One region of the uncultured Sphingomonas sp. genome, then DNA from elsewhere that is predicted to be linked to it. Evidence: predicted binding sites of a transcription regulator. Region 1 holds the regulator's gene; each other region holds the start of a gene.

Region 1 (7,636 bases):
CCAAGACGCCCGACGACGCGGGCGTCAGCCTCGACCTGGTCGCCGCATGTGCAGCCGCCGCTCGCCCGCTGCTGGGCGTCTGCCTCGGCCATCAGGCGATCGGCCAAGCGTTCGGCGGACAGGTGGTGCGCGGCGGGCTGATGCACGGCAAGACCTGCCCGGTGCAGCATGACGGCAGCGGCGTGTTCGCGGACCTGCCCTCGCCGTTCACCGCGACCCGCTATCACTCGCTGGTTGTGCGCGACGTGCCGGACGATCTCGTCGTCAACGCGAGCGCCCCCGACGGCTCCGTCATGGGGCTTCGCCATCGCGCGCTGCCGATTCACGGCGTCCAGTTCCATCCCGAAAGCATCGCCACGGAGCACGGCCATGCGCTGCTCGCCAACTTCCTGGCGCTGACCGGTCTGGGCACGCGAGTGCCGGCGTGACGACGATCGCCCTCCTGCCCGATGCGACGATGCCGCTCGCGCGCCAGTCCGCGGCGCAGGCGTTCGGCGACATCCTCGACGGTCAGGTTCCAGACGCGGCGATCGCCGACTTTCTGATCGGCTTGTCCGATCGCGGCGAGACCAGCGTCGAGATCGCGGAAGCGGCGCGCGCGCTGCGGCAGCGGATGATACCGGTGGAGGCACCCGCCGGCGCGATCGACGTGTGCGGGACCGGCGGCGACGGGCGTCATACTCTCAACGTCTCCACTGCGGTGGCGCTGGTGGTCGCGGCCTGCGGCGTGCCGGTCGCCAAGCACGGCAACCGCGCGGCGAGCAGCAAGGCGGGTGCGGCGGACACGCTGGAGGCGCTGGGCCTCGACATGGACCGCGCGGGCGCGGCGGCGGAAGAGACGCTCGATCGGCTAGGCATCTGCTTCCTGTTCGCCGCCAACCACCATCCCGCGATGGCGCGGATCACGCCGATCAGGCGGACGATCGCGCGGCGGACGATCTTCAACCTGATGGGCCCCCTGGCCAACCCGGCGCGCGTCACGCGCCAGCTGATCGGCATCGCCCGCCCCGACTATGTCGCGCTCTATGCCGAGGCGCTGTCGCAGTTGGGCGCGGAGGCGGCGTTGGTGGTGTCGGGCGAGGAAGGGCTGGACGAGTTGTCGGGCGCGGGGCCAAGCGTCGCCATGCCGGTGGGAAGCCTCACCCTGCGCGGTCCGATCGTGCCCGAGGACGCCGGCCTTCCCCGCCACCCCGTGTCGGCGATCCGGGGCGGCGATCCGGCGCATAACGCCGCGGCGCTCCGCGCGCTGCTGGCCGGCGAAGCGGGGCCGTACCGCGACGCCGTACTACTCAACGCCGCGGCGGCGCTGGTCGTCGCCGGACGCGCGCCGACCTTGCGGGAGGGCGCAGCGATGGCGGCCGACGCGTTGGACGACGGCGCGCCCCGCCACCTCCTCGATCGCTGGATCGCTTTCCGATGAACGTCCTCGCCCGCATCCTGGAAACCAAGCGCGCGGAGGTCGCGGCGCGCAAGGCGTGCACCAGCCTCGCCGATCTCGACCGCGCGATCGTCCACCAGAGCGCCCCACGCGGTTTTCGCGCCGCGCTCGACGCCCGCGCCGCGACCGGCCACGCGCTGATCGCCGAGGTGAAGAAGGCCAGCCCGTCCAAGGGCGTGATCCGCGAGCAGTTCGAGCCCGCGGCCCATGCCCGCGCGTATGAAGAAGGCGGCGCCGCCTGTCTGTCGGTGCTGACCGACGAACACTGGTTCCAGGGCGCGGACACGTATCTGGAGGCGGCGCGCGCGGCGGTGTCGCTGCCCGTGCTGCGCAAGGACTTCACGATCGACCCCTGGCAGGCGACCGAGGCGCGCGCGATCGGCGCCGACGCGATCCTGCTGATCGTCGCCGCGCTGGACGATGCGCAGCTGCGCGAGATCGAGGCGTGCGCGATCGAATGCGGCCTCGACGTGCTGGTCGAGGTCCACGACGCGCGCGAACTCGACCGCGCGCTGAAGCTCGAAAGCCGCCTGATCGGCGTCAACAACCGCGACCTTCGCGACTTCTCGGTCGATTTTGCCCGCACCTACGATCTCGTCCGCCGCGCACCGGCCGGGTGCACCTTCGTCGCGGAGAGCGGCCTGACGAGCCGGACGGACCTCGACGCGATGGCCGCCCACGGCGTCCGCTGCTTCCTGGTCGGCGAGGCGCTGATGCGCGCGGACGACATCGCCGCCGCGACGCGCGCGCTGCTCGGCTTGGCGCCGTGAGCGACACCCTCACTCATCTCGACCAGGCGGGCGCCGCCCACATGGTCGACGTCGGCGGCAAGGCGGACACGCGGCGCGAGGCGGTGGCGACGGGACGGATCACGATGACCGCGGCCGCGGCGCGGGCGATCGCCACGGGCGCCGCGGCCAAGGGCGACGTGCTGGCGGTGGCGCGCGTCGCCGGGATCATGGCGGCGAAGCGGACGAGCGAGCTGATCCCGCTCTGCCATCCGCTGCCCCTCACCCGCGTCGCCATCGACCTTGCCCCCGACGCGGACGGCGTCACCGTCACCGCAACCTGCGTGACGACAGGCAAGACCGGCGTCGAGATGGAGGCGCTGACCGCCGCCAGCGTCGCGTTGCTCACGATCTACGACATGGCCAAGGCGATCGACCGCGGCATGACGATCGGCGATGTCCACCTGTCGGCCAAGAGCGGCGGCAAGTCGGGCGACTGGCGCGCCGACAGGGACTGACCGGCACGACGTAGACACAAGTAGGGCGTGGATGTGCGCCGACCGTGCTACGCGCCGGGAATGGCGTCCACCGAATCCCAACCCAAGCCCCGCTCCGAACCCGACCGCGACGAGACGGAGGCGTCGGTCGCGCAGCTCGCGCTGCTGTACGAGCGGCACCAGGAACGGACCGGGCCGGTACAGCGCTTCGCCAACCGCCTGACGGCCGGGCTCAGCCGGCCGGGGTCGCTGGCGGTGATCGTCACCCTGGTGATCGCCTGGACGATCGGCAACACCGCCGCGCGCTTTGTGGGATCGCGCGCGCTGGAGGAGTTTCCCTTTCCCGACCTGGACTTCATCGCCACGATCGCGGCGCTGCTGGTGGCGCTGCTGATCCTGACGACGCAGCGGCATGAGGAGGAACTCGCCGAGCGGCGCGCCCGGCTGACGCTGCACATCGCGATGTTGAGCGAGAAGAAGATCGCCAAGGTGATCGGCCTTCTGGAGGAGCAGCGCCGCGACAACCCGCTCCTCCCGTCCCGCCCCGATCCCGAAGCCTCCCGCATGGCCCAGCCTGCAGACCCCGCCGCCAACCTCGATCATCTGGATGCCGCGGAGGATGCCAGCCAGCGGTAGGATCGCCTGCTCCCACCCGGGTGCCGTCAGCGATCGGCGTCGGTCTCCCACCCGCGCCAGCGGCGCCAGCGGCGCAGGGCCGCGTCGTACGACGCTCGCGCCGTGTCGCGCGCCTGGTTCAGCGCCGCCGCCTCGTCCGCCTGCGCCTGCGTGAGGTCGCGGCGCTCGCGGGCCAGACGTTTCTCGCGGTCGGCCAGGTCGGCGAGCGCGGCACGGTGGCGGCGCGACGCTTCGGCCAGCGCCGCCTCGGCGACGTCGATCGCATCCGGGCTCGGCTTGGGCGGACGGGGCGGTTTCGGCGCGGACGTGGGCTTCGCGGTCCTCGTCGATGTCGCTCCTCGACGCGGCGGCGTGCGGGGACGCGCGGGTTCGATCCCGCCGTCAGCCGGTGCCCGCTTCGCGCGTGGCGGATCGGGCGGCAGCGCGGCGAGCTGTTCGGCCACCGTCCCGCGCGAGCGGCGGATGACCGTCCCCGGTGTCGCGAGCACGTCGGCAGTCAGCGCGGGATCGGTCACCTCCTCTGCGATCCCGCGCGCGAAAAGGTCCGCGTCCGAGCCCCACGCCGCCAGCGCGGCCTTGCGGCTGGGCGCGGCGACATAGGCATCGTGGAAGCCAATCGGGGTCCGGAAGACCTTCAGTGTCGCCATTGATCCTCCCTATCGAACCCGTCTCGTTCTAACACCGGACGTTGCCGCGCGGTCCCGCAGTTCGTAGTCGACGCAGACGATGAGCCTTCTTTCCATTCTCGAGGCGCAGGCGCGGTTGTTCGCGCTGGCCGCGCCGCTTCCCGTCGAGAACGTCCCGCTGGCGCAGGCGATCGGCCGCTGGGCGGCCGGGGACGTCCATGCGCGGCGCACCCAGCCGGCGGCGACGCTGTCGGCGATGGACGGCTATGCGATCCGCTTCGCCGACCTGCCCGGCCCCTGGACGATGGTCGGCGAGAGCGCCGCCGGGCGCCCGTTCGCGGGCCCGATCGGCCCGGGCGAGTGCGCGCGCATCTTCACCGGCGCCGCAATGCCCGATGGCGCCGACACGGTGCTGGTGCAGGAGGAAGCGGCGCGCGATGGTGACCACGTGCTGCTCGCCGGCGAGGGCCCGCTCGCACTCGCCCGCAACACGCGGCGGCGCGGGCTCGACTTCACCGAGGGCGACCGGCTGATCGCGCGCGGCGAGCGGCTGACGGCGGCGCGGCTGGCGCTGGCGGCGACGGGCGGCCATGGCGCGCTGGCGGTCGCGCGGCGCGTCCGGGTCGCGCTGGCGGCGACGGGGGACGAGCTGGTGCCGCCGGGGAGCGCGATCGACGCCCTGTCACTCCCTGAGTCCAACACGACGATGCTGCGCGCGCTGCTGACCGATCTGCCGGTCGACATCGTCGACATCGGCATCCTGCCCGACCGGCTGGACGCGTTGCGCGACGCCTTCGCCGGTGCCGATGTGGACGTGCTCGTCACCACCGGCGGCGCGTCGGTCGGCGATCACGACCTCGTCCGGCCCGCGCTGGAGGCGGCGGGCGGCAGTCTCGATTTCTGGCGGGTCGCGCTTCGGCCCGGCAAGCCGATGATCGCGGGCCGGTTGGGCGACGGGACGGTCGTCGGCCTGCCGGGCAATCCCGTGTCGGTGTTCGTGACGACGCTGCTGTTCCTCAAGCCGTTGATCGCTCACCTGTCGCATGCCGCCGATCCGCTGCCCCGCACGACCCGCGCGACGCTGGGCGAGCCGCTGGCAGCCAACGGCGGCCGGCAGGACTATGTCCGCGCCGAGCTGCGCGACGGGTTGGTGTTCTCGACGGGGTTGCAGGACAGCTCGATGCTGCAAGCGCTGGCACGAGCGGACTGTCTCGTGGTCCGTCCGGCGGGAGCGGCGCCGGCCATGGCCGGCGACTCGGCAGAAGTCCTCATGATCGCTTGACTTGATCCGATACGTTCCTTAGTCGTTCCTCGTCTGTTCGGACGGAGAACCCGCGATGCTCACTCGCAAGCAGCACGATCTGGTGTGCTTCATCGACGATCGGTTGCGCGCAACCGGCGTGTCGCCCTCGTTCGAGGAGATGCGCGAGGCGCTGGAGCTCAAGTCAAAGTCCGGCGTGCATCGCCTGATCTCCGCGCTCGAGGAGCGCGCGTTCATTCGCCGCCTGCCCAACCGCGCCCGCGCCCTTGAAGTGCTGCGCATGCCCGACCGTCCGGACAAGAAGGTGGTGACTGCGCGTACGGCGAAGCCTGCGCCCGTGTCCACGCCGCAGCCGCCGCTTCAGCCCGCCAACGACGTGGTGGAGATCCCGCTGCACGGCCGGATCGCCGCGGGCATGCCGATCGAGGCATTCGAGGGTCAGGCCACCCTGCCCGTCCCCGCCGCTTTGCTTGGTTCAGGCGAGCATTACGCACTGGAGGTGTCGGGCGACTCGATGGTCGAGGCCGGCATCCTGGACGGCGACTATGCGCTGATCCGCCGCACCGAGACGGCGCGCGACGGCGAGATCGTCGTAGCGCTGATCGACGAGGCGGAGGCGACGCTCAAATACTTCCGTCGCGAGGGCGCGATGATCCGTCTCGATCCCGCCAATCGCTCCTACGATCCCCAGCGCTATGCTCCTTCCCAGGTGCGTGTGCAGGGTAAGCTCTCCGGCCTGCTCCGCCGCTACGACTAAAGGCAGGCCGGGCGACCGAGCGCGCCAAGGCCCAAGGGTGCTCGTCACCCGGTGTGAGTACGGTCTGCATTCGGCCGTTCGATAGCGTCAGCGCGAGGCCGCCGGTCCGCGACAGCATCTTGGGCGTCAGCAGCAGCCACCGGGGCAGGCACTTCTTGGGCAGCCGCCTGTCGCTGACGACGATGTCGACCTGCCCGCAAAGGGTCGTCAGGTCGGGTGCGGGCAGGTTGTAGCCGCTGCGCGTCGCCAGGATGCGCCATTGCCGCCCACCCGTCGTACGCGTGGCCAGGCACAAATCGGGGCTGCATCTTGCATCGGACTGTTCGGACAACAGGCCCGGTGTACCCTCGAACCCGGCGTTCACGGTCAGCATGTCCTGCGTATAGTCGCTCACCCGGTCACGCAGGAACGCGATGCCCGTCGGCGTGCGGATCGCGACGTGGCGCCCGTCGCCGGTGACCAGCAGGTCCGGCGGCGGTGTCAGCAACGCCCAGGCCGCCCCGATGGCCAGCGGCGCAAGTCCAAGCCGCCGCCACCGCGTCCGCCACAGCGCGAGCCATAGGCCGCCAACAACCATCAGCGCGAACGCGGCGTCAGGCATCGTCGGCAACACCGTCACCGCGCCGGGCATGTGCGCGACGGTGCGGGCGATCCACAGCAGCAGCGCCACCGCCCGCCCCGTCGCCCACCAGAACGGCGCGCCGAGTCCCACGACGTCGAACACCAGCGCCAGCGCTTCCGCGGGCATGATGACGAAGGTCGACAGCGGTATGGCGACGATGTTGGCGAACGCGCCGTACACGCCGGCCTTGTGGAAATGGTACACCGCGATCGGCATCAGCGCGAGTTCGACCAGTAGCCCGGTCGCGAGCAGCGACGCAAACTCGCGCACCGCCTTCCATCCCCAGCCCTCGTCCCGCTTGAGGAACCACGCCCGTGCGCGCGGATGCTCGTGCAGCGCGACGATCGCGGTGACCGCGGCGAACGACAGCTGGAAGCTCGGTCCGGCGAGCGACTCCGGCCACAACAGCAGCACGATCGTCGCCCCCGCCGACACCAGCCGCAGCGTCACCGCCTCCCGGCCCAGCGCCAGCGCGGCGAGCACCAGCAGCGACGCGACGCAGGATCGAATCGTCGGCACCTCCGCGCCGCTGAGCCAGGTGTAGCCGATCGCCGCGAACGCGCCCGCACCCGCCGCCATAACCGGCACGAGACCGCTCAGCGCCAGCCGCCGGCTAAGCGCGAGCAGGCGTTTGACGAGCAGCATCGTCGCTGCGACGGCCGCGGTGATATGCAGGCCGCTGATCGACAGCAGATGCGCAAGCCCCGCGCGCCGCATCGCGTCGGAATCGTCGAGGCTGATCGCGCCCACGTCGCCGGTGACGAACGCTGCCGCCACACCGCCGTCGCTGCCAGCCAGCGCCGCCTCGATGTGGCGGGTGAGGCGCACGCGTGGTCCATCGTCGGCATCTGTGGGCTTGCTCAGCAGCTTGACCGGCGCGAACGCCTTGCCGCTCGCCCCGATGCCGTCGAACCAGGCGAGCCGCGAATAGTCATAGGCGCCCGGCACGCCCGCGCCCTGCGGCGGCATCAGCCGGACGCCGAGTTCCAGGATCGCACCGCGCGACAGGCCCGCAGGCACGTCCGCCACGGCGACGTTGACGCGGATCGGATGTGCGGGGGCAGGACGACC
Region 2 (7,636 bases), on a different contig from region 1:
GGCCTTTCGACTGAGATGACGCAACCATCGGGGTTCGAGGCGCAGGATCACTTTCCCGGCGCCGCGCTGGCCTATGCCGCCGATCCCGTCGCTCCGCTTTCGTCGGCCAGGCTCGAACTCGCCGCCCCCGCGCCCGGGTCGACGGGCACGGTCGCACCGCCGCCCGAGCCGGTCGGCAGCGGCATGGCGTCGGTCGATCCGGCGACCACCGTCGTCGCGGCGCGGCCGTTCCTGCTGGGCCATGCCGGCGCGCTGGACCGTGGGCGGGCGTTGGAATGCCTGACCGCCGCGATCTATTACGAAGCCGGCAACCAGAGCGACGACGGCGAGCGAGCGGTGGCGCAGGTGGTGCTGAACCGCGTCCGCCACCCGGCCTTTCCCGCCACCGTCTGCGGCGTGGTCTACCAGGGGTCGGAGCACGCCGGCTGCCAGTTCAGCTTCGCCTGCGACGGCTCGATGGCGCGGGCGAGGTCGCGCGACGGCTGGGTGCGTGCGTTGCGGATCGCCTCGGACGCGCTCGCCGGGCAGGTGTTCGCGCCGGTGGGCCTCGCGACGCATTACCATACGTTTGCCGTCACTCCGGCCTGGAACAGGGCGCTGGTGATGACGGACGCGATCGGCGCGCACTTCTTCCATCGGTGGAAGGGCTATTGGGGAACGGCGGCCGCGTTCCACCAGCCGTGGTCGGAGCACGAGCCGGTGCCCGGACCCCATGCCCGCCTGCCCGATCCCGCGTCGCCCGCGCTGCCCCTGCCCGCTTCGGTGATGCCGGTCCTCGCGGCCGTCGGCGCGCCCGCCGTCACCGCCGCGACCTCGATCCAACCCTCCCACGCCGACGCGGGCAACGCGCTGGCGCAGTCGGCCGCGCCGGCGAGCTCGCTCCCGTCCTCGTCAGTGCTAGACCGCTGGAAGGACTCGGGCACGCCGCTGCGCTAGCGGCGTGCCCGACGGTCAGGGACGGCCGGCGCCCAGATACTTGCCGAACCAGGCGATGCTCCGCTTGGCTATGTCCGCCGATTGCGTCGGCGCGCAATGGCCGGCGTCGGGATAGATGACCAGGCTGGTGTCGACCCCCTGGCTCTTCAGCGCATGCCACCATTCGATCGACTGGGTCGGCGGTACCTCGATGTCGCGCTCGCCGACGTAGATGAAGGTGGGCGTATGCGCCGTCTTCACATGGTACACCGCCGAGACGTCTTCATAGGCCTTGAAGTCCTGGTACACCGTCTTGCCGAAGAACGGCGTCATCCACTGATCGATGCCGTTGGTGCCATAATAGCTGACCCAGTTGGACAGGCCTGCGCCGGCGACGATCGCCTTGAACCGGTTCGTCTGCGTGTTGGCCCACATCGCCATGAAGCCGCCGTAGCTGCACCCCGTCATGCCCAGCCGCGCATCGTCGATCGGCGCGGCCTTCTCCGCCGCATCGACGCCCGCCAGGATGTCGCGCAGGTCGCCGCCGCCGAAATCGCGCTTGTTGGCGGCGGTGAAGGCCTCGCCCTGCCCATAGGAGCCGCGCGGGTTGGGGAGGAACAGATAATAGCCCGCATCGGTCGCGGCGGTGGACAGGCCCCTGTCGTAATAGCGCGGGCTGTTCGCCGCCGACGGGCCGCCGTGGACCGCGACGATCATCGGTGCCTTGCGCGTCGGATCGACGTTGGGCGCGGACAGCAGCCAGCCCTGGACGGTGAACCCCTCGCTCTTCCAGGTGATGGAGCGGGCGACGACATTCGCGGGCGCGGCGTCGTTGTCGTGGGTGATCTGCAAGGGCGTCAGGACCTGGCCCGCCCAGATCGCCGGAGCATGGGTGAAGTCCTGCGCCACCGTCGCCGAGTGCGCCCCGTCCGCCGAAAAGGCGACGCGGCCATCGCCGGCGGCAAGGCTGACGGGCCGGCTGAACCCGAACGCCATCGCCTTGCCGGGCGCAACGACCATGATCTGCATCTTGTCACCGGCCAGGGCGACGGCACGGATGCCGGCCTTGGTCCACGCGAGCGAAGTGAACGTCATCGGCACGCCGGGCGTGATGTCCTTGGGCGTCCCGCCCGCGAGCGGCACGGTCCAGATATCGCCGCCGACCGAGCCGTTGTCGCTCATCAACCCGCCGATATAAGCGACGCTGCGCCCATCGGGTGAAACGCGCGGGAAGTTGAGCTGGGTCGCCGGCTTAGCAATCGACGTGACCGCGCCCGTCGTCGCGTCGATCCGGTCGAGCGTCGCGACCCACCAATTGTTGTCGCCGTTGCCGAGCGCGGTGGTCGCGACGAAGCCGCGGCCGTCCGGCGTCCAGTCATATTCGTAGACGAAGCGGTCGGCGGGGCTGATCGGCGTCACCTGCGCGGCGCTTAGGGCAGGCCCTGCGACCGGGAAGACGGCGAGGCGTTGCTCGTCGCTGGTCTCGCCGATCTCGCCGACCTGCCGCGCGCCCGCCTGCGTCGCGCCCGTCTCCTTGGTCGCGCCCAGCGTGACGAGCAGCGCGATCCGGCGCCCGTCGGGCGAGAAGCGCGGCGTGGAGGCAAGCCCGGCGATCGTCGCGACGGAGGTGACGGCCGCGCCATCGGCGACCTCCAGCATCGCGATGGAGGTCGCCCGGTTCCGTGCCACGAAGGCGAGCTTCCCGTCCGGACCGAACGTCAGCCCCGAATAGCCGCAGGTCGGACACGGATCGAGCGTGCGCAGCACATGCCCGTCGCTCGCCGACCGCAACGTGACTACCGGCCGCGTCGCGCCAGCCGGCGTCTCTACCGTCGCGATCGTGTCGCCGGCGGACGACAGCACCAGGCCGCCGTAGTTATGGACGGGGGCGGCGAACGCGGTCGGTGCCATGACGGCGGCGGCGAGGAGGACGGGCAGGATCGAACGGCGCATGAACATCTCCGAGGGGACACCGTCAGAGTTACCAGCTTCGCGGCGACCGGCAAGCGATCGTGTCGCGGAGCGCGACGACGGACCCGTGCGTTGGTGGCTTCGAAGGAGAAGAACCATGGCCGACTCTCACCCTGCCGCCGACGCCGATCATCCGACCACCGAGACCGATCGCCCGAACCTGTCGACCGAGCATCAGCGCGATGGTGACGCGCGCCGCCCGTCCGAACATCTCGACAAGGATCAGCCGAGCGGCGAGACGATCCCGCGCAAGAGTTCGCTGCTCGGCAACTGAACTACGGACGCAGCAAAAAGCCGCCGGTCTGTTTTAGGCCGACGGCTTTTCAATGTAACGCTCCGTACGGTCGGTTCCGCTCAGTCGAGCGTATGGGTCAGCGTGATCTCGGCGGTCAGCAGCTTCGATATCGGGCAGTTAGCCTTCGCCTCCGCCGCGATCTTCTCGAACTCGGCAGGCTCGATACCCGGCACCGATGCCGTCAGCGTCAGGTCCGACCGCGTCACCTTGAAGCCCGCGCCGTCCTTGTCGAGCGTCACCTTCGCCGTCGTCTCGAGCTTTCCATCCTCATGCCCCGCCCCCGCGAGGGCGAAGGCCAACGCCATCGTGAAGCAGCTCGCATGCGCCGCGGCGACCAGCTCCTCGGGGTTCGTGCCCTTTTCATCGCCAAAGCGGGTACCGAAGCCGTAGGGCGTTTCGTCAAGCACACCTGACTGGGACGTTATATGGCCTTTGCCATCGCGGCCGAGGCCATCGTAGCGGGCGGATGCGGTGCGGGTCGTCATTGTGGTCCCTTCGATGAGATCAGGCGGGCAGTGGCGGATGGGTCGGGAGGGTCTTGCCGGTTTCCTTGTCCAGCCCGATCGCCACCCACACATCCAGGGCGGTGGCGCCGATGACGAAGGCCAGAGCGCCCCAGGCCGACTTGTTGCGCGGGCTGTTCTTGGCGGCGCCACTGGTCGCGACGATGTCCATCACGTCACCGACGACGCGGCCCCAGACGCCGGTAGCGACCGCCGGCTGAGCCAGTATGGCGAACCCGGCGGCGAGTTCGCGAATGCCGAAGCCCTTGACGATCCCGCTATGATCGTCGGCGTCCAGCGCCTTGGCAATGGACTTCGCGCCTAGAAGTTCGGTGGCGCCCAGCGCCAGCGAGAAGAACCCGAGGCCGAGACTGAGCTTCTTGTAATCCACGGCCGTTCTCCTCGATGCGAGGGACAAACGGATGCCTAGGGCGCCCGTTCCGGTCCGTCGCTCAATCGGCGGTGGCCTTGCGAAGATCGGCGTGGAGATCGGCCGATCCGGCGCTACCGATCGACTGGGCGGAGCGGGCGGCCGCGACGGACTCGCGGGTCGCCGCCTCACGGGTCAGGCGCATCGTCTGGGTGCGTTCGGCGCGATCGGCCATCGTGGCCCATGCCTTGGCGGCGCGCTCGCACCGGTCGCGGACGTTGTCGAGCGTCGCGGCGTCGGCGTTGGCCTGTTCTTCCTCGGCGCGGGTACGGTAGAAGTCAGGATTGTCGTTCATGCGGGCCGGACTCCTGCGGTTGGGGAAATGCGGCGGCGGCAGCGACCCCGGAAGACCGGAGCCGCCGCCGCCGGCCGGATCAGTCAGCCGCCTGGAGGTTCACGGCGCTCATCTTGCCGCGACGGTCCTGCTCCAGCTCGTAGCTGACGCGCTGGTTCTGGTTCAGCGTCTGCATGCCCGCGCGCTCGACGGCGGAGATATGGACGAACGCGTCCGCGCCGCCATTCTCGGGAGCGATGAAGCCATAGCCCTTGTCGGCGTTGAAGAACTTGACGGTGCCAGTGGTGGCCATGTGGATATTCCTTCTGTTGCGGGGCGGGTCGAAAGGCGAACCGCCCGGTGCCGTGGCAGCAGGGAAAGAAGGAAGAGGGAGCCGCAAAGCGCCGTAGACCGTTCGATGTGCGACTGTAGCCACCCCTTTATGGGCCGGAGCGCGGCCGATTGCAAATCCGCGCTCCTCCCCCATCAATGCTTGAGGTCGGCGGGAACGGTGCCGCCGTTCTTCTCCAGCTCGGTCATGACGGCCTGGTGCAGCCAGATGTTCATCTCCGCCGATCCGTCCTTCGCGCCGGTGTAGCCGAGCTCAGTCGCGAGCTGCTCCCGGTTGGACAGGCTGGAGTCGAGGTCCAGCAGCTTCATCAGATCGACGATCGACGTCTTGTAGTTGAGCGCCGGGTTGCCCTTCTCGGCTTCGATCTGCGTGAGCACGGCGCCGACGTCCACCGGCTGCTGCGGCGTGGGAGCGGCGGCGGGTGCGGCCGTGGCGGCGGGCGCGGTGGCAGGTGCGGTCGTGGCGGCGGGGGCTGCGGGCTGGGCGGACTTGTGGCCGAAGATCGCGTTCTTGATCGCGCTGAAGATGCTCATGCTATGACTCCGTCCTCGGCGGGATGCCTAGGCGCGCAGCGAACGTGCGGGCCAGGCGATGGGTCCGGGTGCGGTTCCGGGTGCGCCTGCGCCCGGCAGATATGCGCGCCCCGTCCGCCACCTCGCAACGTCCTCGCCGTCCCCCTATTTTCACCTCTGGCCCGCTACCCGGAACGGAAGTAGAACCCGCCCATGTCCCTCACCCAGATCGCTCAGCAGAGGTTTTCCGAATGCTGACCAGCATAAGCGTCCGCGGCGCGCGCGAGCACAACCTCAAGGACGTCGACGTCGACATCCCGCGCGACACGCTCACCGTCATCACCGGGCTGTCGGGCAGCGGCAAGTCGAGCCTAGCGTTCGACACCATCTATGCCGAGGGGCAGCGGCGCTACGTCGAATCGCTGTCCGCCTATGCGCGCCAATTCCTGGAGCTGATGCAGAAGCCGGATGTCGACCATATCGAGGGCCTCTCGCCCGCCATCTCGATCGAGCAGAAGACGACCAGCCGCAACCCGCGGTCGACGGTGGCGACCGTCACCGAGATCTACGATTACATGCGCCTGCTATGGGCGCGCGTGGGCACCCCCTACTCGCCCGCGACCGGGCTGCCGATCGCGGCGCAGACTGTCAGCCAGATGGTCGACCGCGTCATGGCGCTGCCCGAGGGGACACGGCTGTACCTGCTCGCCCCCGTCGTGCGCGGGCGCAAGGGGGAGTATCGCAAGGAGCTGCTGGAGTGGCAGAAGGCCGGCTTCACCCGCGTCCGCGTCGACGGCGAGGTGTACGAGATCGACGCCGCACCCACGCTCGACAAGAAGTACAAGCACGATATCGAGGTGGTGGTCGACCGGCTGGTGGTGCGCCCCACCGAAGGCGACAACTCGATCGCGACGCGGCTCGCCGAGAGTTTCGAGGCGGCGCTGAAGCTCGCCGACGGCCTCGCCTATGTCGATCCGGTCGATCCGCCGCCGGCCGACGATCCCGCGGCGGACCAGCCGGGCGCGAAGAAGTCCCCCGTCACGCCGCGCACCCCCAAGTCCGCCGTGCTCGGCACCAACGCGCCCGACGGCCGGATCGTGTTCTCCGAACGCTTCGCCTGCCCGGTGTCGGGCTTCACCATCGCCGAGATCGAGCCGCGGCTGTTCTCGTTCAACGCCCCCCAGGGCGCATGCCCCGCGTGCGACGGGCTGGGCGAGAAGCTGATCTTCGACGAGGACCTCGTCGTTCCCAACCATGGGCTCAGCATCAAGAAGGGCGCGGTCGTGCCCTGGGCCAAGTCCAATCCGCCGAGCCCTTACTACATGCAGGTGCTGGGCAGCCTGGCGAATGCGTTCGACTTCAGCCTCGACACGCCATGGGGCGAGCTGCACCCCGAGACGCAGGACAAGATCCTGTTCGGCACCGACGGCAAGCCCGTCACGCTGACGTTCATCGACGGCAAGAAGAAATACGACGTCACCAAGCCGTTCGAGGGCGTGGTCGGCAACCTCCAGCGCCGGCTGCTCCAGACGGAAAGCGCGTGGATGCGCGAGGACCTGGTGAAGTACCAGTCCGCCAAGCCGTGCGAGGTCTGCCACGGCGCCCGCCTCAAGCCCGAGGCGCTGGCGGTGAAGATCGCCATGCAGGACATCGCACATGCGACGCATCTGTCGGTGGTCGACGCGCTCGCCTTCTTCCAGGACATGCCCCGCCATCTGGGCGACCAGCAGAACGCGATCGCCGAGCGCATCCTGAAGGAGATCGTCGAGCGGCTGGGCTTCCTCAACAATGTCGGGCTTGATTACCTCAACCTTGATCGCACGTCGGGCACGCTCAGCGGCGGAGAGTCGCAGCGGATCCGTCTGGCGTCGCAGATCGGCAGCGGGCTGTCGGGCGTGCTGTACGTTCTCGACGAGCCGTCGATCGGGCTGCACCAGCGCGACAACGACATGCTGCTGAAAACGCTGCGGCGGCTGCGCGATCTCGGCAACACCGTGCTGGTGGTGGAGCATGACGAGGACGCGATCCGCACCGCCGATTACGTCATTGACATGGGGCCGGGCGCGGGCGTCCACGGCGGCGCGATCGTCGCCAAGGGCACGCTCGCCGAGGTGCTGGCGACGCAAGGCTCGATGACCGCCGACTACCTCAACGGCACGCGCGAGGTTCCCGTGCCCGCCAAGCGCCGCAAGGGGAGCGGCAAGAAGCTGACCGTCCACAATGCCACTGCCAACAACCTGAAGGGCGTCAGCGCGTCGATCCCGCTCGGCACCTTCTGTTGCATCACCGGCGTGTCGGGCAGCGGTAAGTCGAGCTTCACCATCGACACGCTCTTCGCCGCCGCCAGCCGCGAGCTGAACGGCGCGCGCATCCTGGCAGGCAAG
Region 3 (7,636 bases), on a different contig from region 1:
CAGGCACCGCCCGCAGGCGAGATCGACCCGCGCGCCGGCGATCGAGCGAACGCCCGTCCCCTTCTGCGCCTCCCAGGCACGGACGACGCCGGCGACGGTGCCGACATCGCCGATGCCGATCGCCGGGTAGCCGAGCAGCGCCGCGGCCGAGAACAGCTCTTCCGGGGCTGGAGGCCCCGCGCAGCAGCGAGAAGTGGGTGAGAACCTGCAGCTCGACATAGGCCGTCATGCGAACATGCCGTGCATCCACCAGCTGAGATCGCCGGTGGCTGCCTCGAACCCGTCACCGCGGCGGAACACCCACCAGCGACCGCCCTCGCCGTCCTCGACCCGATAATAGTCGCGGACCGCCCACACCTCCGCGTCGCGCCGCCACCACTCGCCGTGGATACGCTCGGGACCATCGCCGGCAACGACCTTGTACGATCTGCCCCGCCACTCGAACCGGCGTGGCGGCTGATCGGGGAGCAGGGCAATGATACCGTGCAGTGGCTCTGGTCGGGCGAGCAACCGTACCGGCCGCTGCCAGAGCGGCCAGCGGCCCGGTGCCTCTACCGGCTCGGCAACGGTGACCGCGCGCTCCGGGACGTGACTGGGGACCGGTGCGATCCGGAAGACCGCTCGCGTGCCGATCCGGCCCGCCACCACATCGACGAGCCGTGCCGGATCGCGTGACCGCGTCTCGCCGGCCAGCACCGCTCCGAGATCGACCGCGTCGAGCGGCTCGGTATGCGGGGCGACGAGCACGAACTGCTCGAGCCCCATGCCCGGATCAATGCGTTCGATCCGGAGCTTCAGCAGCCGCAGAAGATGCGGCACCTCGCGGGTCGGCCGCGATGTGCCGATCGCGACGATCTGCTCGCCGCCGTCGACGCGGAGGCCGGTCAGGCGGAGGGCCCGCACGCCCAGCCCTCTTGCCCGGAGCAGCTCGGCGAGATCGTCGAGCAGGTCCGCCATGACCTGCGCGATCGCCTCCGCCGTTACGATCGGCTCCAGCAGGCGGCGCTCGACCATCGGCACACTCGGATCTTCGCGTGAGCTGATCGGCTCGGCGACCGCCCCGATCGCCTGGTCGAGCCGCGTGATCGCCGGAAGGCCAAGCCGGCGCGCGAGCGGCCCGCGCGCGACCGGCAGCAGATCCGCGATGCGCTCGAACCCGAACCGTCGTGCCGCGCCGAGCGCGCCATCGCTCAGCCGCAGCGCGGCGATCGGGAGCGACGAAAGCGCGTCGATGGTGTTGCCGATCGGCACGACGACAATGTCGTCAGCGCCGGACCGGGCGACCGCATGGGCAGCGCCGGGGGTGTCGGCCAGCGCGACCCGCGCGGTGAAGCCGGCGCGCTCGCAGAAAGCATGCAGGTGCCGGCAGAAACGCTCCTCGCCGCCATGGAGATGGTCGCAGCCGGTCAGGTCCAGCCAGATGCCGTCGGGCGGCGCGGTTGCCGCGATCGGCGTCCAGCGCCGCACCGCCAGCAAGGTGAGCCGATCGAGGAGTGCCGCATCGGCCCGTGGCTCGGCTGGTCTAAAATCCAGGTCGGAGACCAGCGCACGCGCATGGGTAGCCGCCATGCCGACGTAGATGCCGAGCGCCGCTGCCGCAGGACAGACCGCAACGATCTCCTCGCGCCGTCCGACCTTGTCGATGAGGGCAAGCGGGGCCTGTAGTACAGGTGGTAGCTGTAACACGGGTATGTGCTGCGAGGATGGCACCCCGCCTTCGGCCCGGCGCGCCTGTGAAGGCCCAGCGGTTGCCCTGAACGGATGTGCAGCCCCCTCCGATCGCCGCCCAAGCTCGCGCATAGGCGGTTGCGCATGGGTCGGCAGCGCCGCAATCTGCTGCTCCACGTCCGCTCGCGTCGTCTCCGTGCGCGCCCAGCGCGCGCCAGGACGCCAGCCGCCGCCCTGGGGGACGGAACAGGCGCCGGGATCGTCGTCGACAGGCAGCTGGAGCGCGGAGCGCTCAGGCAGCCGCGGCGCGACCCGTTCCAGCCGTCTCAGCCGCTCGATGGCCAAGTGCGGCAGGAACAGCGAGACGACCCGTCTCATCGCATCCCTCCACGATCAGGGAGAATGGTTCGCCGCCACGCTGACGCGCGAGCTCGACCGACCAGCGCGGTCGGCCGACGCCGGCGACGCCGAGGCGTTCCGATGGCACGCTGGCGATCCGCCAGCGCGTCCATGCCGCCGACGGCTCGCTCAACGGATCCAGCGCGCGGCTACGCCGACGGCGTAGAAGCAGTACCGGCATATCGGCGTCGGCGGCGACGAGCTGTAGCCGCCGGGTCGCCACCATCGAGACCCTGCCCGCTTCCGCGACGATCGCCGACGGCGTCCCGTCGCGCACCGCATCCTCGACGACGGCGAGGAGTGCAGCGTCATCACGCGGTTGGGCGTAGATCACGTCGGCCGAAGCGAGGCCCGCCTGCTCCAGGCCGGGTGCGTAGAGATCGTTGCGGCAGCTCGCCCACAGCACCGGGCCGCCGATCGCCCTGGCTTCCCGAGCCGCGATGCCGGCCAGGAACAGCGTGGCCGCGGCGTCATCGACCAGCGAGCACGTCCGCGCCGCCACTTCGTGGAGCGCGCCAGCCCGCAGACCCCCGCCGAGCCGGCCGTCTAATGCCTCCACCCCGAAGGCGATCACTCGGTGATCCGCGACCGGCATCGCTATGGTTCGGAGATGGGCGATGCTGGGCGGCAGGGAATCAGGAGCTGGGAACATGAGGGCTAGACTCTATATGTTCCTTCTATGTTCCGTTAATGGCTGGCCTTGGTCAAGCGGGTTTCGATGGGTCGAACTGGGACTCCGCTGAACCCGGTCCTAGATTCATCGACCCTGCCGCGTCGGAAACACCGGCCCCCGCACCGTCAGCCGATCGGCCGGATACGGCCGCTGCAGCGCGACCACATCGTCGTAGCTGCCACTCAGCCAGCGAGCCCAGTCCGCCTCGTGCAGGATCGTGACCATTGCCTTGGGGTGGATCGGCGCGACGAGGGCATTGGGATCGCAGGTGACCATGGTGCAGCCCGGCCCCTTAACGGTCTGCTGCCAGAACCCGGCGATCGCGAACATCGGCTGCTCGGGCACGGCGAACCACATCTCGCCGCGGACCGGCTTCTTGCCATCGCCCAAATCGATCGGCTCGGGCGTCCATTCACAGAACTCCGTCACCGGCATCAAACAGCGGTTCTCGGGCTTCTCCGCCAGTCGCCGCCATTGCGGAAGTGCAAGGTTGCGGACGTTGGTCATCGGCCATTTGGCTTGGCCGCCGAGCACGTCCCAGCTCATGACGTCGAGCGCGCGGCGCTCGCGCTCGGTGCGGATCACGTACGCCTTCGCCCTGGGCACGAGCTCCACCGGATCACGGTTGGGGCGGACCACGTCTTCCGCCCAGCTCGCTCCGAAGTGCTCGTGGATGGTTTCGGGGTCGCCGTCGAGGCGGGCGCGATTGCACATCGGTGCGAGCTAGCCCTGCAGGTCACGATCGGCAACGCGGCGATCGCGCGAGGTATCGCGGACAGGCCGCGCCTGGAGACCCCGTCCCGCTAGACCCAGAGCAGATAGACGAGCACGGCCATCGCGCCGATCGTCAGACACCAGGCGAGTGCGACGCCGACGGTGCCGTGAGGATGGCGGTTACCCGGGCCGGTCGGGACATGCATGGCGCGTAACCTACGCCCCTGGCCTCGACCTGCAAGCACCAAGCTCGCGATCATGGCCAGGCTGGCGAGATCGTCTTGAGCGCGTCACGGCGGACTGCAGGCGCGAGATATGAAACGCATCACGCATCTGCTCGCCGTCGCCGCCACGATCCTGCCGCTTCCCGCGTTCGCCTGGGGCTTCGAAGGCCATCAGGTGGTGGCCGACATCGCCCGTGGCGAGCTTGCCCCGGCCGTGCGCGCCAAGGTGGACGCGCTGCTCGCCTCCGATACCGATCCGCTGACCGGGCACGACATGGCAAGCGAGGCGACCTGGGCGGACGTCTATCGCGGACACGGGCATCGCGAGACGGCGCAGTGGCACTTCGTCGATACCGAGCTCGATCATCCCGATCTGGACGCGGCCTGCTTTGGCCATCCCGCGCCCGACCAGCCGGCCAGCGCCGGCCCGGCGCAGGACTGCGTGGTCGACAAGGTCCAGGAGTTCTCCGCCGAGCTGGCGGCACCGGGCACCGCGCCGGCCGAACGGCTGCTCGCGCTCAAATACCTGCTCCACTTCGTCGGCGACATGCACCAGCCGCTGCACGCGTCCGACAACCACGATCGCGGCGGCAACTGCGTGCTGCTCAGCCTTGGTGGATCGCGCACCCAGAACCTTCATGCCTATTGGGATACGGCTGTAGTGGAGGCGTTCGGGACCGACCCGGCGCAGGTCGCCGCGACGCTGCGCGCCAGGATCACGCCAGCCCTTCGCCAGCAATGGCAACAGGGCACGCCGACGAGTTGGGCGCAGGAGGCGTTCCAGGTGGCCCGTTCGACCGCCTACACGATCGGCTCACCCGCTGGTTGCCCGCAGGACGCGACGCCAGTTGCCCTTCCGGCAGGCTATGCCGAGCAAGCCCAGGCCGCTGCCGCGGTGCAGCTGGAACGCGCCGGTGTCCGGCTTGCGGCAGTGCTCGACAAAGCGCTCGCGACGGTCACGATCTCGCCGGGGTCGTTCGCGCCATCGGCACCGGCCGCTCCGGCTGCGATCAGGCCCGCATCGGTGCCGGGCGAGCGCTCGGCTGCCTCGCTGGCGTGTTCGGCCGAGGCAGACACCAAGAACCTGCACGGCAAGGAGCGCCAGCGGTTCCGGCGTGCCTGCATCCGGCAACAGCAAGCCAGCTGAGCCAACAGCGCCGTTAGCCAGAGACACGGGTAGGACTGCACGGCATAACGCAAGCATCGTTCAACACGACCACCGGGGGTTAGACATGGCACGGACGGCGACGAAGCGCGGCAAGGATGAGACCAAGGCCGCTGAGAAGAAGGTCGAGAAGACCGGCAAGCCGGCAGGCGGTGCCCGCGGCGGGATCACCGCACCCGTCACGCCCTCCCCCGAGCTCGCCGAGATCGTCGGGAAGGACGACCTGCCGCGCAGCGAGGTCGTCAGCAAGGTCTGGGAGTATATCAAGAAGCACGATCTGCAGGATCCCAAGGACCGGCGTCAGATCAACGCGGACGAGAAACTGGAGAAGGTGTTCGGCAAGAAGTCGGCGAGCATGTTCGAGATGAACAAGTATCTCAGCGCCCACCTGACCGCCAAGAAGGGCTGAGCCGCCGACGAGCGCGAACCGGGCGACGATCGACCCACCGCTGCCGCCGATAGCCATGCCGGGCGATAATCCGCCCGGCATGGCTCATGATCAGCTGTTATCGGCTTCGTTGCCGCCGGACTGATCGACGTTCGAACTGGCCGCCTTTGGCTTGCGGCCCCGCTTGGGCGCCTCGGCCACCGGCTCCGGTGCACTCGCGACCTTCTGCCCCGGCTTCCGCCCGAGACCGATCTTGTGTGCCATCTCGCGGCGATGCGTGGAGTAGCTCTCCGCCACCATCGGATAGTCCGACTTCAGATTGTAGCGCTGGCGGTATTCGTCAGGCGTCATGCCGTTGGACGAGAGATGCCGGCGCAGCGTCTTGTACGGCTTGCCGTCGATCATCGAAATGACGTGGTCCTTCGACGCAAGCGACTTCCGCACCGACACGGCGGGCGTGTACTCGGGCTCGGGCGCGCGCTCCTCGGCGACTGGCGCCGCAGGCGCATTGAGGCCATTCAGCGCCTCATGCATGCGGGAGAGGAAGGCCGGCACGTCGTCGGCGTGGACGCGCGTGTTGGCATTGCTCAGCCATGCTACGGTGAGTTCGGTGGCGAGTTCGACGGTCGAGTTCTGGTCTTCTGGCAAGGAATAGCTCCTGGATGGGCGATTGCTACTGACAGCAAAGTCGCTATCGGAAGAAGCAGCATGATCCACTTAGTAACTGTGGCCGTGAAGATCGAGGGCTACTTGTAATCATTGTGGCAGCGTCATCGTGAGATCACGGCTTCGTTGCCGCTGGGGCAGTAATGGGAACGACCTCGGCTTGAGCAGCCATCGTTCGCGTAATAACAGGGCACATGCCCGCCAAGACCCTCAACGCCAAGAACCTGGAAGCGCTTGGTTCCGCCAAGCTGGCCGAGTTGCTCATCGAGGTCAGCACCGGCAACGCGGTCGCGCAGCGTCGTCTGCGCCTGGAGTTGGCCGGCAACGCCGGGCCGGAGGAAGCGGCGCGCGAAATCGGCAAGCGGTTGGCGGCGATCAGCCGGTCCAAAACCTATGTCGACTGGCAGAAGGTCAAACCGCTGATGGTAGATCTCACCGCACAGCGCGCCGCAATCTTGGCGAAGGTCGCGCCGACCGACCCGCGCACGGCGTTCCAACTCGTGTGGCGGCTGGTTTCGTGCGCTGACAGTGTGTTCGCCCGCAGCGGCGATGGCAGCGGACGATTGGCGGACATCTTCCGCGGAGCGACACGAGAGCTCGGGGCTTTGGCTCAGGCAGGACGGATCGATCCCGACACCCTCGTCGAGCTGACGTTCGAGGCAGTGTGCGACAACGGCTATGGCCAGTGGGACGGGCTGATCGAGATCCTGGCCCCTGCCCTTGGCCCCAGAGGTCTGGACATGCTGCGCGATCGAACGACCGCATGGCAGTCCGAACCGCTGGCCACGCCTGCCCCCTCCGAGCGCGTCGTCGTGGGGTGGGGCCTGAAGGGTCCGATGTACGCCGACAAGATGGAGGCGACACGTCGTCGGCGGACCGCGACGCACATCCTCCAGCAGCTTGCCGACCAGCGCGGTGACGTGGACGGCTACATCGCCCAGTTCGATGATGCCGCCCGCACCGCCCCTGTCGTCGCCGCCCAGATCGCCAGGCGACTGCTCGCTGCGAGCCGTGTGGACGACGCCTGGGCGGCACTCGAACGGGTGGACTATGACAACCGGCGCCTGCCGTCGATCGAATGGGAGCAAGCCCGGCTCGACACGCTCGAGGCGCTCGGCCGTGCCGACGACGCGCAGGCGTTTCGGTGGGAGCGGTTCGAGGCGACGCTTGATGCCACTCACCTGCGAGAACACCTGCGCCGGCTGCCGGACTTCGATGATTTCGAGGCGGAACAGCGCGCCCTGACCTATGCGCTTGGACATCGAGATATCCACGAGGCGCTGGCCTTCCTGACCGGCTGGCCGGCGCTGGACCAGGCCAGTCGGCTAGCGCTAGCCCGCGCGAGCGAGCTGAACGGCGACCTGTACGAGCTCCTGGGGCCGGCCGCAGACACGCTGAGCGAACGCCACCCGCTCGCGGCGAGCCTGCTCCTTCGCGCAATGATCGACTTCACGCTCGGGAAGGCGCGCAGCTCGCGCTACAAACACGCCGCGCGCCACCTGAGCGAGGCCGAGGGGCTTGCGACCCGCATCGAGGATTTCGGAACTGCGCTGTCGCATGACGACTACATCCGGTGCCTTCGTAATGACCACGGCCGCAAGGCCGGGTTCTGGCACGCGGTTGCCGACGAAGCCGGCTCGTAGAAGCCTATCTGCTCGCAACGCTCAGGCGGCTGCCACGCCATCGGCGTTCACGAGATCCTTGCCAACCAGGGTCCCGACAAGTTGGACCCGCTTCTC
Region 4 (7,636 bases), on a different contig from region 1:
GGAAACAATCCTCCAGCCGCACGCCGAAGCGCCCGGGCAGGTACAGCCCCGGTTCGTCGGAGAAGCACATGCCGGCCGCCAGCGGCATCGTCTCGCCATGAACGAGGTTGACCGGCTCGTGCCCGTCGAGGCCGATGCCGTGGCCCGTCCGGTGCGACAGGCCGGGCAGCTTGTATCCCGGACCGTAGCCGAGCGACGTATAGTAGCCGCGCACCGCATCGTCGACGCTGCCCGCCGGCGCGCCGATCCGGGCGGCGGCGAGCGCGACCTGCTGCCCGCGATGCACCTGGTCCCACACGGTGCGGACGTCGGCGGGCACCGCGCCGGTCGGCACCCACGTCCGCGACACATCGGACTGATAGCCCTGTACCGTGCAGCCGCAGTCCATCAGCAGCGGCAACCCGTCGGCGACGCGATGCACTTCGCGGCTGCCGTGCGGCAGCGCGGCGGCGGGACCGATCAGCGCGAGGGCGAACTCGGGCGCCCCGCCCAGCTTGCGCGTCGCGGCGTCCATCAGCGCGGAGATGTCCGGCCCGGTCATGCCGCGCTCCACCCTCGCGTGCACCCAGCGATAGGCGGCGATCGTCACGTCGGTGGCTACCTGCATCAGCGCGATCTCGGCCGGCGTCTTCACCATGCGGCAGCCGCGCACGACCGGGTCGGCGCTGACCGTTTTTGTCTCGGGCAGGACGCGGCGGAGGCCATCGGCGATGAAGAAGCGCACCGTCTCCTCCACCCCGATCGACCCGGCGCCGAGCCGCCGATCGCGCAGGAAGCCCGCGACGACGGCCATCGGATCGGCGTCCTCCTGCCACACGCGGACCTCGGCGGGGACGGCGAGGCTCTCGCGCACCGACGGCTCCTCGAAGAACGGCGTGACGAGGCAGGGCTCGCCCTCGACCGGCAACACCGCAAGCGTCGGGCGTTCGCTGCGATGCCAGGCGACGCCCGTGAAATAGATCATGGACGATCCGGGCTCGATCAGCACCGCCACCAAGCCGTTCGCTCGCATCAGTGCCTGGGCTCGCGAAAGGCGAAGGCGGCGCTCGTCGGGGCCGATCGGGATGGTGGCGGTGGTGAGGTCGTGCAGGGCCGACAAGTCCGGCTCTGCCGCACGCAGGATCGAGGCGGTCTGGAGGAGCGGCAGGGCGGCCGCACCGGCGAGGACCGCGCGTCGGGTCAGGTCAGACAACGACAGCCGCCTCCTCAACGGTCGGGATCAATCCCGCCCCAGTCCGTTCGTGCTGAGCTTGTCGAAGCACTGCTTTCTCCCGAGCCTGTAAAGACGGCCCTTCGACAAGCTCAGGGCGAACGGTTGAGGGTGGTGGACGCCATGGACGCCGCGCGCGGAGCGTACGGCGCTTGACCGCGGCGCGGCAATCCCCTTCCCTGTCGGCTCGCCTCACCCGGGATCGTACATCGCATGCGCAGCCGCCTGACCTTCTGGATCGTCATCGCACTGGTCGCCGGGCTCGTCGTCGGCTGGGGGCTGCATCGCGCGATCGACGACGGCAGCACGGCATCGGCCGAACGGCTGGCGAGGATCGCGGGCTATCTGTCGATCCTGACGCAGTTGTTCCTGCGGCTCATCAAGATGATCATCGCGCCGCTGGTCTTCTCGACGCTCGTGGTCGGCATCGCGCACATGGGCGACACGTCGGCGCTCGGCCGCGTCGGCTTGCGTGCGCTCGCCTGGTTCCTGGGCGCGAGCCTCGTGTCGCTGCTGCTCGGGCTCGTGCTGGTCAATCTGATCCAGCCCGGCGTCGGCCTCGCGCTGCCGCTGCCGCCTGTCACCGCCAGCGCGGGCGTCGACCGTGCAAGCTTCGACGCCGCCAAGTTCGTCGCCCACATCGTGCCGCAGTCGATGGTGGAGGCGATGGCGAACAACGAGATCCTCGAGATCGTCGTCTTCTCCGTCTTCGTCGGCGTCGCGATCACCGCGGTGGGCGAGCGGGCGCAGCCGCTGGTGCGCGCGTCCGAGGCGCTGGTGGCGGTGATGCTGCAGATCACCGACTATGTCATGCGCGTGGCGCCCTTCGCCGTGTTCGCCGCGGTCGCCTCGACGCTCGCGGAGCGGGGCCCGGGCGTGCTGCGCGACCTCGCCTGGTTCATGGGCAGCTTCTACCTCGGCTTGGGCCTCCTGTGGTGCCTTCTGGTCGCGGCCGGGTTCGCGGTCGTCGGCCCGCGCATCGTGCATCTGGTCCGCTACATCCGCGAGCCGCTGATCCTCGCCTTCACCACCGCCTCGTCGGAGGCGGCGCTGCCCCGCACGCTGGAGGCGCTCGACCGGTTCGGGGTGCCGCCCCGGATCGCGAGCTTCGTGCTACCGCTCGGCTATTCGTTCAACCTCGACGGGTCGATGATGTACATGACGTTCGCGTCGCTGTTCATCGCGCAAGCCTATGGCATCCATCTGCCGCTCGGCGAGCAGGTGGCGATGCTGCTCGTGCTGATGGTGACGTCCAAGGGCATCGCCGGCGTGCCGCGCGCGAGCCTGGTGGTGATCGCCGCCACCCTGTCGCAGTTCAACATCCCGGAGGCCGGCCTGCTGCTGATCCTGGCGGTGGACCATTTCCTCGACATGGGCCGGTCCGCCACGAACGTCATCGGCAACGCGATCGCCGCCAGCGTCGTCGCGCGGTGGGAGGGCAGACTGGGCGCATTGCGCGAACCGGACATCGTGCCCGCGACCGCGCCGTCAGGCCACGGGCCGTTGATCGACGACCGCAGCTTCGACGAGATCGGGCGGACGTCTCGGTAAGGTAGTTCCCAGACCGTTCGTGCTGAGCTTGTCGAAGCACCGCTCTTCTTGCTGCGATAAGCGAGCCTCCTCCGACTGGCTGCAACGGCAATAGCTCAGCCAGACGGAGAGTGGGATCACGCGTAGGCGTAGGGTCCCCCCGCGGCCAGCGCGCGCTGGTACGCGGGCCGGGCGTGGACCTTGTCGAGCCACGCGATCGTGTGCGGACGCGTGGCGTTCAGTCCGCCGCGACTGCGCGCCGCCTCCAGCGGGAAGCTCATCATGACGTCTGCGCCCGTCAACTCGTCGCCGGCGAACCAGGGCCGCTGCGCCAGTTCCTGCTCGATATAGTCGAGGTGGACGTCAATCATCGGCTGCACCTTCTTGGCCGCCAAGCCGCCGACGACCGGGATCCGGCTCAACACCAGCAGCAGGAGCAGCGGGGGCATTACCGACCCTTCGGCATAGTGGAGGAAGTATCGGTAGCGCAGCACCGCGTCGCGGTGCGCCGGGGGGCCGAGCCGGCCGTCCGCCTTTTCGACCAGATACTCGATGATCGCGCCCGTCTCGGCCACCACGACGCCCCCCTCGCCAGAGACGCCGACGGCGTCCACGATCACCGGCGACTTGCCGAGCGGGTGGATGCGCTTCAGCTCCGGCGGCGCGAGCATCGTCGCCTTGTTCCGCTCGTACCGTTTCACCTCATAGGGCAGGCCGAGCTCCTCGAGCATCCACAACACGCGCTGCGACCGGCTGTTCTCGAGATGGTGGACGGTGATCGTCATGCGGGCTCCTCCGGGATGGCGGCGAACGCGTGACGTTCGCGCGAGTGACGTGAGATGGATCGGCGAGGCAACGCCCCCGGACGCGCGAAGGGCCCGCCGTCGCCGGCGAGCCCTCCACTATCGATCAACTTGAGGATCGCCGCAGATCACACATCGTCCTCGGCGTCGGGACCGACCATGAGCGCTTCGCTCACCTTCTCCGTCCGCTGGCGGATCGCTTTTTCCAGCCGGTCGGCCATGTCGGCGTTCTCTCGCAGGAACGTCTTGGCGTTCTCGCGTCCCTGCCCGATCCGGACGCTGTCGTAGCTGAACCAGCTGCCCGACTTCTCGACCAGCCCCGCCTTGACGCCGAGATCGAGGATCTCGCCGATCTTGGAGATGCCCTCGCCGTACATGATGTCGAACTCGACCTGCTTGAACGGCGGCGCGACCTTGTTCTTCACCACCTTCACGCGGGTCGCGTTGCCGACGATGTCCTCGCGGTCCTTGATCTGGCCGGTGCGGCGGATGTCGAGGCGGACGCTGGCGTAGAACTTGAGCGCGTTGCCGCCGGTCGTCGTCTCCGGATTGCCGTACATCACGCCGATCTTCATGCGCAGCTGGTTGATGAAGATGACCATGCAGCGCGAGCGGCTGATCGATCCGGTCAGCTTGCGCAGCGACTGGCTCATCAGCCGCGCCTGCAGGCCGACGTGGCTGTCGCCCATCTCGCCCTCGATCTCCGCGCGCGGGACAAGCGCGGCGACGGAGTCGATCACCAGCACGTCGATGGCGTTGGAGCGGACCAGCGTGTCGACGATCTCCAGCGCCTGCTCGCCCGTGTCCGGCTGCGACACGATCAGCTCGTCGATGTTGACGCCCAGCTTCTTGGCATAGACGGGGTCGAGCGCATGTTCGGCATCGACGAACGCGGCGGTGCCGCCGCCCTTCTGCGCCTCGGCGATGACATGGAGCGCCAGCGTCGTCTTGCCCGACGATTCAGGGCCGTACACCTCGATCACCCGACCGCGCGGCAGGCCGCCGACGCCGAGCGCGATGTCGAGCCCAAGCGACCCGGTCGAGATCGTCTCGACCTCCATCGACTGCTTGGAGCCCAGCTTCATCGCCGAGCCCTTGCCGAAGGCGCGGTCGATCTGCGCCAGCGCGGCGTCGAGCGCCTTCTGCCGGTCCGTGCTTGCGGTCGCGGCCGCCTTCTCGTTCGCCATGCCCGTGTCGATCACCTTGAGAGAGGCAGCCATCAGCCCGATCCTTTGCTAGAACAGCCGCGCCATGGGTTCAACGCGTCGATGACGCATGTATCCGTTCTGTTCTGGCAGAACAAGAGTGGAACATCGTATTATTCCGTTCGATGGCGTGGAGTGCCGGCCGTCTCGTCGCAGCGTCGCGGTCGTGGCCTGCTATTCGATCGGATCATGCCAGGGCCGTCTCCAGCGCCCACCAATCGGGGTGCTCCGTCCTTAGCGCAGCAGCGGCGGAGTGGCGGTCCGCGGGCGAGTCGAACAAGGCCAGGCAGGTGGCGCCCGACCCGGACATGCGGACGAACGCGGCGCCCGGCCGCGCCTCCAGCCACGCGAGCAGGTCGGCGATGACGGGCGCAGTCGCGATCGCGGGCGCGGCGAGATCGTTGCGGCCGGCGCGGGCGCGCGTCATCACGTCGCCTTCCCTCGCGACGCCGCCGCGGTCCACGCCGTCCCAGCCGGCGAACACTGGTCCGGTAGCGACCGCGACGCGCGGGTTGACGAGCAGCGCGGGCATGCCGCCCAGCGGCTCGAGCGGGATCAGATCGTCGCCGCGTCCGGTGCCCAATGCGGTCCGACCGAGCAGGCAGGCGGGAACGTCGGCTCCGAGCGCGCGCGCGACCGCGACGAGCCCGGTGTCCCCCGCCTCGACCCCATGCAGCCGTGCGAGCGCGCGCAACGTCGCCGCCGCATCCGCCGAACCGCCGCCGATCCCCGATGCGATCGGCAGGATCTTCTCCAGCGCGATAGCATGCGCGGTGTCGGGCGCGAACGCATCGACGAACGCGCGGGCGGCGCGGGTGACGAGGTTGTCGCCCTCGCCCGATAGCGCCGACGCGAACGGCCCGGTCATCACGAACGAATCGGTTTCCGCCGGAGCGGCCGTCACCACGTCGCCGTCTCGCGCGAACGCGAACAGCGTCTCCAGCTCGTGGTAGCCGTCCGCGCGGCGGCGGCGGACGTGGAGCGCCAGGTTGAGCTTGGCGGGGGCGATCTCCACGATCACGTCGTTATCCAGCATCGTCCGGATCGCCCTTTCCTAGTCACCGCCGCCTTGAGCCGGTGTCCCGCCGTTACCTTCGGGTTTCGAAGAAGAAGCGGGCCCCCGGGTCAAGCCCGGGGTGACGGCGTGTGGACGGGGTGACGGGCCAACCGCCGCACTACGCTACGGCGAGGTGCCTACATGTTGGGGTAGTTCGGTCCTCCGCCGCCTTCGGGCACCACCCAGTTGATGTTCTGCGTCGGGTCCTTGATGTCGCACGTCTTGCAGTGGACGCAGTTCTGCGCATTGATGACGAAGCGCGGCTCATTCGTGTCCTGCCCCACCACCTCGTACACGCCGGCCGGGCAATATCGCTGCGCCGGCTCGTCGTACATCGGAAGGTCGTACTCGATCGGAACCGCGGGATCGCGCAGCGTCAGGTGGACCGGCTGATCCTCCTCGTGGTTGGTGTTGGACAGGAACACCGACGACAGGCGATCGAACGTCAGCTTGCCGTCGGGCTTGGGATAGTCGATCGGCTTGACCAGGTCCTTGCGCCACAGGCTCTCGTGATCGGGGTGGTGCTTCATCGTGAAGGGCATCTTGAGGCCGAAATGCTCGAGCCACATGGTGATGCCCGACAGGCCCGAGCCGACGAAGTCGCCGAACTTCTTGACGATCGGCACGACGTTTCGGACGATCGAAAGCTCCTTGTGCAGCCAGCTCGCCTCGAACGCGGCGGGATAAGCGGACAGCTCGTCGCCCGAGCGCCCGGCCTGGACCGCGTCGAACGCCGCTTCCGCCGCCATCATGCCCGACTTCATCGCGCCGTGCGTGCCCTTGATGCGCGGCACGTTGAGGAAACCCGCCGAGCAGCCGATCAGCGCACCACCCGGGAAGGTCAGCTTGGGGATCGACTGCAACCCGCCGTCGTTGATCGCCCGCGCGCCGTAGGACACGCGCTTGCCGCCTTCCAGGAGCTCGCGCACCGCCGGGTGCGTCTTCCACCGCTGCATCTCGCTGAACGGCGACAGATGCGGATTGGTGTAGGACAGCCAGGTGACGAAGCCGATCGACACCTGCCCGTTGGCCTGATGATAGATCCAGCCGCCGCCGTTCGACCCATCGGTCTCGCTGAGCGGCCAGCCCTGGGTGTGGATCACGCGGCCGGGATGGTGCTTCTCGGGCGCTAGGTCCCACAGCTCCTTCACGCCCAGGCCGTACACCTGAGGCTGCGCGTCGCGCGCGAGGTCGAAGGTGCGGATCAGCTCCTTGGTCAGATGCCCGCGCACCCCTTCCGCCAGCACGGTCTATTTCGCGTCCCCCTCCAGTCCCGCCTGCCCGTCGGCCCTGCGCGTGCCGTCGCGCGCGACGCCCATGTCGCCGGTCGCGACGCCCTTCACCGACCCGTCGTCGTTGAACAGCACCTCGGCGGCGGCAAACCCTGGGAAGATTTCCACGCCTAACTCCTCCGCCCGCCCGGCCAGCCAGCGGCACAGATTGCCGAGCGAGCAGGTATACGTCCCCTCGTTGTGCAGGAACGGCGGCGTCCACAGGTGCGGCAGGACGTATTTCTTGCCCTTGGTCAGCACCCAATGGAGGTTTTCCGTCACCGGCGTCTCGGCCAGCGGACAATCGGTGTCGCGCCAGTCGGGCAGCAGTTCGTCCATCGCGCGCGGATCGATCACCGCGCCCGACAGGATGTGCGCGCCGACCTCCGATCCTTTCTCCAGCACGCAGACCGACAGCTCGCCGCCCCGTTCGGCCGCCGCCAGTTGCTTCAACCGGATCGCGGCCGTCAGCCCTGCCGGGCCGGCGCCGACGATCACCACATCATAGGGCATCGACTCGCGTTCGGACATCACTCAAACTCTCTCTCGCTCGGCATACC

The links. The regulator LexA, encoded in region 1, represses DNA repair genes until DNA is damaged. The targets are predictions, from matches to a motif close to GTTCCNCNCTTGTTCT.
Region 2: uvrA (excinuclease ABC subunit UvrA) is a predicted target of LexA. The motif match lies at 5,444-5,459, and genes of this name have one in related genera.
Region 3: ACFE65_RS16040 (ImuA family protein) is a predicted target of LexA. The motif match lies at 2,738-2,753, and genes of this name have one in related genera.
Region 4: recA (recombinase RecA) is a predicted target of LexA. The motif match lies at 4,840-4,855, and genes of this name have one in related genera.

What each region holds. Positions count from the first base shown of each region.
Region 1 covers NZ_CAXSHM010000003.1:77,468-85,103, reverse strand. Annotated here, with positions in the region: gene ACFE65_RS02990 (anthranilate synthase component II) at 1-428, shown strand, start outside; gene trpD (anthranilate phosphoribosyltransferase) at 425-1,420, shown strand; gene trpC (indole-3-glycerol phosphate synthase TrpC) at 1,417-2,208, shown strand; gene moaC (cyclic pyranopterin monophosphate synthase MoaC) at 2,205-2,684, shown strand; gene ACFE65_RS02970 (DUF1003 domain-containing protein) at 2,745-3,299, shown strand; gene ACFE65_RS02965 (hypothetical protein) at 3,326-3,946, opposite strand; gene ACFE65_RS02960 (molybdopterin molybdotransferase MoeA) at 4,026-5,207, shown strand; gene lexA (transcriptional repressor LexA) at 5,263-5,943, shown strand; partial or broken gene ACFE65_RS02950 (ComEC/Rec2 family competence protein) at 6,539-7,282, opposite strand; gene ACFE65_RS02945 (hypothetical protein) at 7,534-7,636, opposite strand, start outside.
Region 2 covers NZ_CAXSHM010000041.1:9,204-16,839, reverse strand. Annotated here, with positions in the region: gene ACFE65_RS15220 (cell wall hydrolase) at 1-936, shown strand, start outside; gene ACFE65_RS15215 (prolyl oligopeptidase family serine peptidase) at 952-2,868, opposite strand; gene ACFE65_RS15210 (hypothetical protein) at 2,984-3,160, shown strand; gene ACFE65_RS15205 (OsmC family protein) at 3,241-3,666, opposite strand; gene ACFE65_RS15200 (hypothetical protein) at 3,686-4,075, opposite strand; gene ACFE65_RS15195 (hypothetical protein) at 4,137-4,409, opposite strand; gene ACFE65_RS15190 (cold-shock protein) at 4,489-4,701, opposite strand; gene ACFE65_RS15185 (DUF3597 domain-containing protein) at 4,875-5,273, opposite strand; gene uvrA (excinuclease ABC subunit UvrA) at 5,504-7,636, shown strand, end outside.
Region 3 covers NZ_CAXSHM010000050.1:6,285-13,920, forward strand. Annotated here, with positions in the region: partial or broken gene ACFE65_RS16030 (error-prone DNA polymerase) at 1-229, opposite strand, end outside; gene ACFE65_RS16035 (DNA polymerase Y family protein) at 226-2,046, opposite strand; gene ACFE65_RS16040 (ImuA family protein) at 1,961-2,662, opposite strand; gene ACFE65_RS16045 (SOS response-associated peptidase family protein) at 2,825-3,454, opposite strand; gene ACFE65_RS16050 (S1/P1 nuclease) at 3,770-4,825, shown strand; gene ACFE65_RS16055 (SWIB/MDM2 domain-containing protein) at 4,911-5,252, shown strand; gene ACFE65_RS16060 (MucR family transcriptional regulator) at 5,343-5,879, opposite strand; gene ACFE65_RS16065 (DUF6880 family protein) at 6,092-7,540, shown strand; gene ACFE65_RS16070 (DUF5818 domain-containing protein) at 7,562-7,636, opposite strand, start outside.
Region 4 covers NZ_CAXSHM010000007.1:16,338-23,973, reverse strand. Annotated here, with positions in the region: gene ACFE65_RS05460 (M24 family metallopeptidase) at 1-1,192, opposite strand, end outside; gene ACFE65_RS05455 (dicarboxylate/amino acid:cation symporter) at 1,424-2,761, shown strand; gene ACFE65_RS05450 (glutathione S-transferase family protein) at 2,878-3,525, opposite strand; gene recA (recombinase RecA) at 3,672-4,763, opposite strand; gene ACFE65_RS05440 (4-(cytidine 5'-diphospho)-2-C-methyl-D-erythritol kinase) at 4,936-5,784, opposite strand; partial or broken gene ACFE65_RS05435 (4Fe-4S dicluster domain-containing protein) at 5,943-7,607, opposite strand.